Regions from separate parts of the Pantoea brenneri genome, predicted to be linked through region 2. Evidence: predicted binding sites of a transcription regulator. Region 2 holds the regulator's gene; each other region holds the start of a gene.
What was found. Region 2 encodes PurR, which represses purine synthesis genes. Its sites were predicted from a motif close to CANGCAAACGTTTGCNTG; they were not measured.

Region 1 (4,347 bases), 230 kb from region 2:
GATTAAAGGCGGCGAAGACCGCAGAAATGTCATCATCAAGCCGCTTAGAGACTTTCCACGCGACAAAATCTGGTGACACCGTCACTTTATCGATGCGGATAGCGCGGATAAACTCGCCCGGCTGTAAACAGGTCTGTCGATAGCCGGTGAAAAACCGATCGAGCGGCAGGCTGCGCTGCTGCTCGCCGTGCTGCAACAGCAGGCTGGCATTCAGCGCCAGCAGCATCGGTGACGCATCACCAATCGGCGAGGCATTGGCGATATTGCCGCCCAGCGTGCCCTGCAGGCGGATTTGAAGCGAGGCAAAACGGTGCAGCATCTCACTGACGCCCGGAATACGGTCGGCGAGGAAATCGGTAATCTGCTGTAGCGAGGCGGCGGCACCCAGCAGATAGTGATCGTCAAATTCACTGCATACCCTGAGCGCAGTAACCTGCTCCAGCGCGATCAGCAGCGGTATTCGCTTATGCTGCTGGGTGATCGTCAGGCTCAGATCGGTGCCACCGGCAATCAGCGTGGCCTCTGGATGGGCCAGATAGATTTGCGCCAGCTGGGCCGGAGTTTTGGGCAGATAACAGCGCCGCCCATCTCCGCTCAGCTGCTGCATCTGATTATTCGCCAGCGCTTCCAGCCGCTGCACCACGCTGGCAGCATGGTGATCGAACTGGTCGCTGACCGGCTGTGAACAGAGCTGCTGCGCGGCCGCCATGATCGGCCGGTAGCCGGTGCAGCGACACAGATTGCCCGCCAGCGCACTCTCCGCCTGATGGCGATCCCAGCCGCTGGCCGATTTTTGCAGGCTGAACAGCGACATCACAAAGCCCGGCGTACAAAAACCACATTGTGAACCGTGGCAGTCAACCATCGCCTGCTGTGCCGGATGCAGAGCACGGCCGTGACGCAGATCCTCAACGGTAATCAGCTGCTTACCCTGCAGCGTCGATACCAGCGTCAGACAGCTGTTGACCGTTTCATACTGCATTTCCCCATCGACCGCTTTACCCAGCGTGACGCTACAGGCGCCGCAGTCTCCCGAGGCGCAGCCCTCTTTGGTGCCGGTGCGGTGCTGATGGCCACGCAGATAGTTGAGCACCGTCAGATTAGGATCTAACGCCTCTTCGGTAATCAGTTGGTTATTTAACAGGAACTGGATCATGCGGCTTGCTCTCCCGCGTCGCGCTGCCATACCGGACGGCCGTTTACCCAGGTCTGGGCAATATTGCGGTCATCGCCCAGCGTCATTAAGACAAACAATTTTTCCCAGATATCTTTGCTGTTTCCGATGCGTAAGGTCTGTAAGGCCGAGACGGCCGGATCGAGCACCACAAAATCCGCCTCTTTGCCCGGATTAAAATTGCCGATGGCGTGATCGAGATCCAGCGCCCGCGCGCCGCCCAGCGTGGCGTGGTAAAAGGCTTCGGCGGCGCTCAGCTTATACTGCTGCAGCTGACCCACTTTGTAGGCTTCGCCCAGCGTTTGCAGCATGCTGAAGGTGGTACCGGCCCCGACATCGGTGCCAATGCCGACTTTGACGCCCTGCTGCCAGCTGCGTTTCAGGTTAAACAGTCCGCTGCCGAGAAACAGGTTTGAGGTCGGACAGAAGGCGATAGTCGAATCGGTGTCGTGCAGGCATTGCCATTCGCTGTCGTCGAGATGCACGCAGTGCGCAAACACGCTGCGACGCCCGGTCAGCTGATAGTGGTGGTAAACGTCAAGATAGCCGGCGCGCTCAGGAAACAGCTGTTTCACCCAGGCGACCTCCTGCGGATTTTCGCTCAGGTGAGTATGCAGCCAGGTATCGGGAAACTCCTGACGCAGCTGCTGCACCTTTGCCAGCAGCTGCGGTGACGAGGTTGGCGCGAAACGCGGCGTCAGCGCGTAGCTCAGCCGTCCGCGCTGGTGCCAGCGTTCAATCAGTGCGCGGGTCTGCTGGTAACTCTGTTCCGGCGTTTCGATCAGGTTGTCTGGCGCATTACGATCCATCATCACTTTGCCGGCAATCAGTCGCATATTCAGCGCTTCCGCCGCGCTGAACAGCGCCTCGACCGACTGCGGATGCACGGTGCCAAACACCAGCGCGCTGGTGGTGCCGTTCGACAGCAGCTGATGCAGGAAGAAAGCTGACATACGCGCAGCGTGGTCCGGGCAGTGATATTGCGCCTCGACCGGGAAGGTATAGTGATTCAGCCATTCCAGCAGTTGCTCGCCGAACGCGCCGATCATTTCGGTCTGTGGATAGTGAATGTGGGTATCGATGAAGCCCGGTACGATCAGTTTTCCGCGCAGATCAACCACCGGCTGACCAGCCAGTTCGGCGCTGCACTCCTCCCACGGCGCTAAGCCGATCACCCGTCCGTCGCGAAGCCGTAGCACCCCATCTTCCAGATAGCGCGCCGCAGAGAGCAGCGCGTCGGGCTGGTCTGCCACCGATTTGAAGTCAAAAAAACTGGCGCGTATCGCCGTATCTGTCGCTGATGACATGGCTTTTCCTTTCTGAAAGCACTGCGGCCTTCTTTTAATTATGCAGATGATTGCCTTAATGCCACGTTGCAACTGCCGTGCCAGATCGGTAATGACTATTTTTCTATAATTATCAGCTAATTAAATTAAATTCCGGCTGTTGCGCAACTTTCTGCAGGCAGCGTTGCTCCGCAACCGTTTGCCTGCCGTTAGCAATCGGTTGCTTGTGGCGCTGCTTTGAAATTGGATAATTTTTGCCGGCTGAATCCGCAGCTACGCTGCCCCGTTAGCGTGCATCACGCCCCAAAACAGCGCAGCCGCCGGGGCGGTAAAATCCCCTTACAGCCCAATCGCTTTTTCGGCGGGCGCAAGCGGAAATGAAATGCTATGGTGAAGCCATCGATTGTGAAAATGGCATAAGGAACAGTGAGATGATTATTTTTGTCACCGGCGCGACCGCCGGTTTTGGTGAAAGCATCACCCGTCGCTTTATCGCAACCGGCCATAAAGTGATCGCCAGCGGACGCCGGGCCGAGCGCCTGAAAGCGCTGAAAGATGAGCTGGGCGATAACCTGTATACCGTGCAGCTTGATGTGCGTAACCGGGCAGCCATTGAAGAGGCGGTAAATCAGTTGCCGGCGGAGTGGCGCGAAATCGATGTGCTGGTCAATAACGCCGGTCTGGCGCTGGGGATTGAGCCAGCCCACCGCGCCAACGTTGAAGACTGGGAGAATATGATCGACACCAACACCAAGGGTCTGGTCTATATGACGCGCGCCCTGCTGCCGCAGATGGTGGAGCGTAACGTCGGGCACGTGATAAATATCGGGTCGATCGCCGGCAGCTGGCCCTATGCGGGCGGCAACGTCTATGGCGCGACCAAAGCCTTTGTCCGTCAGTTCAGCCTTAATCTGCGAACCGATCTGCACGGCACCGCGCTGCGCGTTACCGACATCGAACCAGGCCTGGTGGGCGGTACCGAGTTCTCCAACGTCCGTTTCAAAGGCGACGATGATAAAGCGGGTCAGGTTTATGAAGGCGCCACCGCACTAACCCCGGACGATGTGACTGAAGCGGTCTACTGGGTCGCCACGCTGCCTAAGCATGTCAACATCAACACGCTTGAGATGATGCCTGTCAGCCAGACAGTGGCCGGTCTGAAGGTGCACAAGCCGTAAGCCTCAGAGCCAGCCTTTCCGGCTGGCTCTAGCCCCGTCCCCAGCCCAGCACGATGATCAACATGCCGCTAAAGGCGACAATCGCCCCGCTCCAGTCCCAGGCGCTGAGCTTCACGCCGTCGACCACCCGCAACCACAGCAGTGCGGTCAGCACATAGACTCCGCCATAAGCGGCATACACCCGTCCGCTGGCGGCAGGATGCAGCGTCAGCAGCCAGACAAACAGCGCCAGGCTGGCAGCTGCCGGCAACAGTAGCCAGACGGAGCCGCCTTTTTTCAGCCACAGCCACGGCAAAAAGCAGCCGATAATTTCCGCCAGCGCGGTGATAAAAAACAGCAAGGCGGTTTTAATCAGCATCCTTTTCTCTCACAAACGTAAACAAACGACTCACCACTGGTGAGCAAAGAAACGGCGATGATATACTAAGCCTACCCGCGGCAACAGCCGTTACCATTGGCGATGTCTGCGTTAACTGAAGGAAAGCGCAATGAAAAAATTGATCCCGGTCCTGCTGGTCAGCCTGCTGTCAGCGGCAGCCTTTAATGCCAGTGCTACCACTAATCGCCTGATTATTGAAGATGGCAGCAGCGCCGCCAGTAACGAAGCAGCGCGTCAGGATAAAGAGCAGTGGAATGACACGCGGATGCTGCGTAATAAGGTGAACAGCCGCGTTGAGAAAGAGTTTGATAAGACCGACCGCGCGTTTGA
Region 2 (4,347 bases):
AGAGAAAAAGAGTGCGCGCGAAGATGAGCGCCGCAAGCGTCGCCCGTTGAAAACGTCGGCGAAGAAAACACGCGTCAGCCCGGTCCAGAAGCTCAAACTCAAAAAACAGAAAAAAAGCGAACTCACCGCCAGTCATCTTCCCGCAAAGAAAAGCAAAACCCTGCTCAAAACCGCCAGTAAGAAACGCTACGGCCATCAGCGTCTGCTTAAAACGGCTGACGCCAGCAGCAATGACAGCGGTGACACCGGCACCATTAAAATGAGCAAGTCACATCGCCAGCGCTACCAGAAGGCGCGCGAGACGGCGATGACCAAGTTGATGGGCCAGCTGGGTAAACCCTATCAGTGGGGCGGCACCTCACCGCACACCGGTTTCGACTGCAGCGGTCTGGTGTGGTACGCCTATAAAGATCTGGTTAAATTTAAGATCCCGCGTACCGCCAATGAGATGTACCACCTGCGCGACGCCGCGCCGGTAAAACGTGAGTCGCTGGAGAAAGGCGATTTAGTCTTCTTCCGGATTAATGGTCGCGGCACCGCCGATCACGTTGGGGTTTATCTCGGCAACGGCAAATTTATTCAGTCGCCACGCACCGGCAAAGATATTCAGATCAGTGCGCTGGGTGAAGATTACTGGCAGCGCCACTACATCGGCGCGCGTCGGGTGATGACGCCGAAAACCATTCGTTAAGCGGATTCGCTACGCGAATAACCAGACAGAGAAAAGCCGGGCGATGCCCGGCTTTTTCATTAGTGCAGCACAGCTGTAAAGCTAAAGGCGACAATCATCAGCAGACAGCCGACGGTAGTCATCAGGGCCAGTTTCAAATCTGTACTCATTTACCGCTCCTTAGTCACACATTTTGTAGGGATAAGCCATTTTCCCATACGGGCCGGTAAAAATCTCGTTTTATCCGTCCAGCCTTGTTAGAATCCTGCCTTTGTTGCGCAACGCGCGCAGCCCCGGTTCCGTTTGCTCTCCTTTTCAGGCGCTCATTACCCGCCAGACGCCTGTTTACCGGCCAGAAAAGCTGCATAATTGCGGAGAAAACCCTGAGCAGACGCAAACGTTTAACATTATGCTTATCATTGCGTTAGATAAGCCCTGGAGTCCGATTTTAATGGCAACAATTAAAGATGTGGCAAAACGCGCCGGCGTCTCAACGACCACCGTTTCGCACGTCATCAACAAAACGCGTTTTGTCGCTGAAGAGACGCGCAACGCCGTCTGGCAGGCGATTCAGGAACTGCACTATTCGCCGAGCGCCGTAGCGCGCAGCCTGAAAGTGAATCACACCAAAACGCTGGGCCTGCTGGCAACCTCGAGCGAAGCGCCCTACTTTGCTGAAATTATTGAGGCGGTGGAGAATCACTGCTTCGACAAAGGTTACACCCTGATTCTGGGCAATGCGCATAACGACCTGCAAAAGCAGCGTGCCTATCTCAGCATGATGGCGCAGAAGCGCGTCGATGGTTTGCTGGTGATGTGCTCTGAGTATCCGGACGATCTGCTGAAGATGCTGGAAGAAAATCGTAATATCCCGATGGTGGTGATGGACTGGGGCGAGTCACGCGCCGACTTCACCGACACGGTGCTGGATAATGCGTTTCAGGGCGGCTATCTGGCCGGACGTTATCTGATTGAGCGCGGTCACCGTGAGATTGGCGCGATTCCCGGTCAGATGGAGCGCAACACCGGCGGTGGACGTCATGCTGGTTTCCTCAAGGCGCTGGAAGAAGCCGGCATTCAGCCGCGTGCCGAATGGATCGTGCAGGGCGACTTCGAACCGGAATCAGGCTATCAGGCGATGCAGCAGATCCTGTCGCAGAAACAGCGCCCGACCGCGGTGTTCTGTGGTGGTGATATCATGGCGATGGGCGCGATTTGCGCCGCCGATGAGATGGGTTTGCGGGTGCCGCAGGACATTTCGGTGATCGGATATGACAATGTGCGCAACGCGCGCTACTTCGCGCCTGCGCTGACTACCGTGCATCAGCCAAAAGCACAACTGGGTGAGAAAGCGCTGGAGATGCTGCTTGACCGCATCACCAGTAAACGAGAGGTTTCTCAGACCATCGAAGTGCATCCGACGCTGATTGAACGTCGTTCCGTGGCTGACGGTCCGTTCCGCGACTATCGCCGTTAATCTTCGCTTAACCACTCCTGATTAAGCGTTTGCGCATCACCCAGATAGCTGAGTAACCAGCCCGTCGCCGGTGATGCGCGATCTTCCGCCCAGCTTACGCAACAGGGGCTGTCCGGAAATGCAACCGGCAACGTCAGCTCCACCAGCGCTCCGCTGTCCAGTAATGGCCGCGCCAGATGCCCCGGCACCATCGCCACACACAATCCCGCCAGCACGCAATCCAGGCCGGTCTGCCATTCCGGCACCACCAGACGACGCTGATTGTCGAGCGTCCACGTCATCCGGCGTGGCAGCGCGCGTGAGGTATCTTCCAGCACCAGCGACGGCCAGCTGCGCAGGGTGTCGTCATCAATCTGACTCACGCCAGTCAGCGGATGGTGGTTCGCCACCACGCAGCGCCAGTTGAGCGTCCCCATGTCGCGAAAGGCAAAGCGTCCGCCGACCGGTATCGCCTGAGTGGCGCCGATGGCCACTTCAACCCGATCATCCGCCAGCGCATCCCAGACGCCGTTAAACACTTCATAACTGATGTGCAACTCCATGTCGGGGAAATGGCGGTAAAAATCTTTGACTAACTGCCGGGTGCGCTGCGGCTTGACGATGCAGTCGACCGCAATACTCAGCTGTCCACGCCAGCCGTTAGCCAGCTGCTGACACTGGCGGCGGGTGGCGAGCATTTTTTTGATAACGCTGCGCCCTTCACGGACAAAATGCTCGCCAGCGGGGGTTAATACCACCTCGCGATGCTGGCGCTCAAACAGCGGTACCGCCAGCCACGTTTCCAGCTGACGCACGGTATAGCTGATAGCAGACGGCACCCGATGCAGCTCCTGCGCCGCGGCGCTGAAGCTGCCACCGCGCGCCACCGCATCCACCACCTCTAATGCATATTCTGACCACATAATCTGCCTTCAAATTTTTTAACAGCAACCGGCAAATATTAGCGTTTCACAGCGGCAAACGCACCTTTTACACTCTGCCGCGTTCAACCTGCAAAATGAGAATCAGATGTCACCGTCAAAAGGATTTATGCCTTATCTCGCTCTGCTGAGCATGCTGGGCTTTTTAGCCACCGATATGTACCTGCCCGCCTTCGGCGCGATGCAGCAAACTTTTAACACCTCACCCGGCCTGATCAGCGCCAGTATGAGCCTGTTCCTGGCGGGCTTTGCCTGCGGTCAGCTGTTCTGGGGACCGCTGTCAGATCGCATCGGCCGCAAGCCGGTATTGCTGGCCGGTCTGGCGCTGTTTGCCGTCGGCTGCGCCGGTATGCTGTGGGTCAATAATATCTATCTGATGCTGGCGCTGCGCTTTATTCAGGCGATCGGCGTCTGTGCCGCAGCCGTTAGCTGGCAGGCGCTGGTTGTAGATCGTTATCCGGCGGCGCGCGCCAACAAGGTGTTCGCCACCATTATGCCACTGGTGGCACTCTCGCCAGCGCTGGCGCCGTTGCTGGGCGCCTGGCTGATCAGCCATTTTCACTGGCGGTCTATTTTTCTGGTGCTGACGCTGATTGCCGTGGCCTTGATCCTCACTACCCTGCGTCTGCCGGCCAGCCGTAAAGCCAAAGGTGAGCAAGGCGCACAGCCTGGCTTTTTCACTCTGCTGAAGTCGCGGGTCTACAGTGGCAACGTGCTGATCTACTCCGCCTGTTCCGCCAGCTTTTTTGCCTGGCTGACCGGCTCGCCGTTTATTCTGGCCGATCTGGGCCTGACGCCAGCCGACATCGGTCTGAGCTATCTGCCACAAACCTTTGCATTCCTGATTGGCGGTTTCGGCTGCCGCGCCCTGCTCAACCGTTTTGCTGGTGCACAGTTGCTGCCGTGGCTGCTGGCGATCTACAGCCTGAGCATTCTGGCGCTGTTTGCGGTTGCGCTTTCCGGCCACAGTACGCTGGTCAGCCTGCTGCTGCCGTTCTGCGGCATGGCGCTGGCCAATGGTGCCATCTACCCGATCGTGGTTTCCGCTGCGCTGATGCCTTTCCCTGACGCCACCGGTAAAGCGGCAGCATTGCAGAATACTCTGCAACTGGGATTATGCTTCGCCGCCAGCCTGGCCGTCTCGGCCGGACTGACGCAGCCGCTGCTGACCACTACCCTGATGATGGCGCTGACTATCCTGCTTGCCCTGCTCGGCTTCGTGATGCAGCGTATTGCAAACGCACAATCTGATGTTGCCACCCCCTCTACCGCCTGCCAGG
Region 3 (4,347 bases), 1.2 Mb from region 2:
TTTCATCGACATCGAATCTTTACCGACCGGGATGGTGATGCCCAGCGCCGGACAAAGCTCTTCGCCGACCGCTTTTACCGCGGCGTACAGACCGGCGTCTTCGCCCGGATGACCGGCAGCCGACATCCAGTTAGCCGACAGTTTGACGCGTTTCAGCGAGCCGATAGAGGTGGCCGCGAGGTTAGTCAGCGCTTCACCCACCGCCAGACGGCCAGAGGCGGCGAAATCGAGCAGCGCAACCGGCGCACGTTCGCCCAGCGCAAAGGCTTCACCGTGATAGCTGTCGAGGCTGGCGGTGGTCACGGCGCAGTTGGCGACCGGGATCTGCCACGGCCCGACCATCTGGTCGCGCGCAACCATGCCGGTCACGCTGCGGTCACCAATGGTGATCAGGAAGGTTTTCTCCGCCACGGCGGGCAGATGCAGCACGCGATTGACCGCATCCACCAGGGTGATGCCATCACGCTGCAGTTCATTGCCCTGCGCCTGCTGCGTCACCACGTCACGCGTCATCTTCGGCGTTTTGCCCAGCAGCACGTCAAGCGGCATGTCGATCGGTTTATTGTCGAAATGGCTGTCGCTCAGGCTCAGATGCAGCTCTTCGGTGGCTTCACCGATTACCGCAAACGGTGCGCGCTCACGCTGGCAAATCGCTTCGAACTCTGCCAGCTTCTCGGGTGCCACCGCCATCACATAACGTTCCTGTGATTCGTTGCACCACACTTCCAGCGGACTCATGCCCGGCTCATCGTTGAGGATATCGCGCAGGTTAAACTGACCACCGCGGCCGCCATCGCTGACCAGCTCAGGCATCGCATTCGACAGACCGCCCGCGCCCACGTCATGAATGAACAGAATCGGGTTGTCATCGCCCAGCTGCCAGCAGCGATCGATCACTTCCTGGCAACGACGTTCCATTTCCGGGTTGTCACGCTGTACCGAGGCGAAGTCGAGATCGGCATCAGACTGGCCCGACGCCATTGAGGAGGCGGCACCGCCGCCCAGACCGATGTTCATCGCCGGACCGCCCAGCACCACCAGCTTAGCGCCGACGGTGATTTCACCTTTCTGCACGTGGTCAGCACGGATATTGCCAATGCCGCCCGCCAGCATGATCGGCTTGTGGTAGCCGCGCAGCTCGGTGCCATTGTGGCTGGTAACCTGCTCTTCATAGGTACGGAAGTAACCGTTCAGTGCCGGACGACCAAATTCATTGTTAAATGCCGCGCCGCCCAGTGGGCCATCGGTCATGATCTCCAGCGCGCTGACGATGCGGTCCGGCTTGCCGAAATCCTCTTCCCACGGCTGCTCGAAGCCAGGAATACGCAGGTTCGACACTGAGAACCCGACCAGGCCAGCTTTCGGCTTGGCGCCGCGTCCGGTTGCCCCTTCGTCACGGATTTCGCCACCAGAGCCGGTTGCCGCGCCAGGCCACGGTGAAATCGCCGTGGGGTGGTTGTGAGTCTCAACTTTCATCAGGATATGTGCCGCTTCCTGATGCCAGCGGTATTCGCTTTCTGCCGCATCAGCGAAGAAACGGCCGACGTCGGACCCTTCCATCACCGCAGCGTTGTCTTTGTAAGCAGACAGCACGTAATCCGGCGTCTGCTCCATGGTGTTTTTGATCATCTTAAACAGCGATTTCGGCTGCTTCTCGCCATCAATAATCCAGTCGGCGTTGAAGATCTTGTGGCGACAGTGCTCAGAGTTAGCCTGAGCGAACATATAGAGTTCGATGTCGTTCGGATTGCGGCCCAGGCGGGTGAACGCCGCCAGCAGGTAATCAATTTCATCGTCTGCCAGCGCCAGACCCAGCGAGAGGTTAGCCTGGACCAGCGCCTGACGGCCCTCACCCAGCACATCGACACTTTTTACCGGCTGCGGTGAGTGGTGAGCGAACAGCTGCTCAGCTTGCGCCAGATCACTGTAGACCGTCTCCATCATGCGATCATGCAGCAGCGCGCCAAGCGATTGCCACTGCGCCTCGGTTAACTGAGGGGCCTGCACGTAAAATGCCAGACCGCGCTCCAGGCGACGGACCTGCGGCAGATCGCAGTTGTGAGCAATGTCGGTGGCTTTCGATGACCATGGCGAAATGGTGCCAGGACGCGGTGTCACCAGCAGCAGACGCCCTTGTGGCGCATGTTCAGCGAGAGAAGGACCATATTTCAGCAGACGCTGTAAACGGGTCTGTTGGTCGGCGCTCAGTGGCGCGCTGACATCGGCAAAATGGACGTACTCAGCGTAAATATCACTCACCGGCAGGTGAGCGTCCTGAAAGCGGGTCAGCAGTTTGTTTACACGAAATGCCGACAGGGCGGGCGAACCACGCAGAATTTCCATCATAAGATCTCTCGTCTTCGAAACGCCGGGCGACGCTTCATTGGGCGCAACAGGGGAAAACGGGGCGTATTATAGAGAAAGCGCCCTCGCGACGAAACCGTTTGCGCAAAATTTATGGCCCACCGGATTTGCCTGAAATTTGCGCAAAACCTGCTATATGAGTTGCTCAGCTTCGCTTTGTTGCGCAAAATGCCCCTCGCTCTGGGAGTTCAAAGAAGACAAATACTGCCTTTAAAAGACAGAGGCCTTAGAGCCAGCGAGAGATAACTATTTGAAACGCCTAAAATTTAATTATCTGTTTATCGGTCTGGTCGCCGTGCTGTTAGCGATGGCATTGTGGCCGTCCATCCCGTGGTACGGCGGTGGGCAGGATACGATTTCACAGATTAAATCACGGGGAGTATTGCGTGTCAGTACCATCAATTCCCCTCTGACTTACTACACCATAAATCAGGCCCCGGCCGGTATGGACTACGAGCTGGCAAAACGCTTCGCCGATTATCTGGGCGTTAAACTGAAGGTGACGGTCCGCCCGAACCTGAGTGACCTGTTTGACGATCTTGATGAAGGGAAAGCGGATGTGCTGGCGGCGGGCCTGAATTATAACAGCGAACGCCTGGCGCGGTATCGAACCGGGCCCGGCTACTACAACGTTTCGCAACAGCTGGTGTATCGCGTGGATAAGCCACGCCCTAAAAACCTCGGTGATCTCAAGGGGCGGCTGACGGTCGCCTCGGGATCGGCGTACCTCTCCAGCCTGAAAAGCGCCCGCTCTAATCAGTTCCCCGATCTGGACTGGGCGATCTCCACCGATCAAAGCCCGAAAGCGCTGCTGGAAGCAGTGGCGGATGGCAAACTCGACTATACCATCGGCGACTCGGTGACGATCGCCCTGCTGCAACGCATCTATCCGCAGCTGGCAGTGGCGTTTGACGTCACCGATGAAGAGCCGGTGACCTGGTACATGAAGCACAGCGACGATGACAGCCTGAATGCGGCGATGCTCGACTTCTTTAACGGCATGGGTGAAGAAGGCGCAATGGCGCGACTGGAGGAGAAATATCTCGGTCACGTAGGTACCTTTGACTATGTCGATACCCGCACTTTCCTGCGCGCCATCGACAGCACCCTGCCCGACATCAAGCCGCTGTTTGAGAAGTATGCCTCCGGCATCGACTGGCGCCTGCTGGCAGCCATCTCTTATCAGGAGTCGCACTGGAATCCGCAGGCCACCTCGCCGACCGGCGTGCGCGGCATGATGATGCTGACCCGCAATACCGCTGAGAGCCTTGATGTGGGCGACCGCACCGATCCTGAGCAGAGTATTCGCGGCGGCAGTCAGTATCTGCAGAATATGATGGAGAAAGTGCCGCAAACTATCCCGGAAGATGAGCGCATCTGGTTTGCACTGGCGGCCTACAACATGGGCTATGCCCACATGCTCGACGTGCGTAAACTGACGGCGCGTCAGGGCGGCAATCCGGATAGCTGGGCGGACGTTAAGCTGCGGCTACCCATGCTGAGCCAGAAGCGTTACTACACCCAGACCACCTATGGTTACGCGCGCGGGCACGAGGCGTATAACTACGTGGAGAACATCCGTAAATATCAGATCAGTCTGGTGGGGTATCTGCAGGAGCAGGAAAAACGCCTGGCACAGCAGATGGCTGCGCAAGCGGAACTGGCAAAAGGCTATCCGGCAGTTGAACCGAACATCGCCATGAATTAACTCTGGCGTTGCGCCTGACGCAGCGCTTTTTTCTGCTCGCGCCGCATGCGGAAGAAATCACTCAGCATGGCGGCACACTCTTCTGCCAGCACGCCGCTGTGCAATTCAATCTGATGATTCATGCCGGGATGCCCCAGCACATCCAGCAGCGAGCCTGCCGCCCCGGTTTTGACATCATGCGCACCATACACCAGCCGGGTAATGCGACTGTGGACCATCGCGCCCGCGCACATCACGCACGGCTCCAGCGTCACGTAAAGCGTGGTGTTCAGCAG

Region 1: guaD (guanine deaminase) is a predicted target of PurR. The motif match lies at 2,649-2,666, and genes of this name have one in related genera.
Region 3: purL (phosphoribosylformylglycinamidine synthase) is a predicted target of PurR. The motif match lies at 2,434-2,451, and genes of this name have one in related genera.

What each region holds. Positions count from the first base shown of each region.
Region 1 covers NZ_JBCGBG010000001.1:1,121,609-1,125,955, reverse strand. The annotation lists gene xdhA (xanthine dehydrogenase small subunit) at 1-1,156, opposite strand, end outside; gene guaD (guanine deaminase) at 1,153-2,481, opposite strand; gene ydfG (bifunctional NADP-dependent 3-hydroxy acid dehydrogenase/3-hydroxypropionate dehydrogenase YdfG) at 2,892-3,638, shown strand; gene AABB92_RS05190 (YnfA family protein) at 3,667-3,993, opposite strand; gene AABB92_RS05185 (DUF1283 family protein) at 4,127-4,347, shown strand, end outside.
Region 2 covers NZ_JBCGBG010000001.1:1,348,540-1,352,886, forward strand. The annotation lists gene AABB92_RS06285 (C40 family peptidase) at 1-691, shown strand, start outside; gene cydH (cytochrome bd-I oxidase subunit CydH) at 751-840, opposite strand; gene purR (HTH-type transcriptional repressor PurR) at 1,122-2,147, shown strand; gene punR (DNA-binding transcriptional activator PunR) at 2,144-3,049, opposite strand; gene punC (purine nucleoside transporter PunC) at 3,156-4,347, shown strand, end outside.
Region 3 covers NZ_JBCGBG010000001.1:106,926-111,272, reverse strand. The annotation lists gene purL (phosphoribosylformylglycinamidine synthase) at 1-2,346, opposite strand, end outside; gene mltF (membrane-bound lytic murein transglycosylase MltF) at 2,615-4,072, shown strand; gene tadA (tRNA adenosine(34) deaminase TadA) at 4,069-4,347, opposite strand, start outside.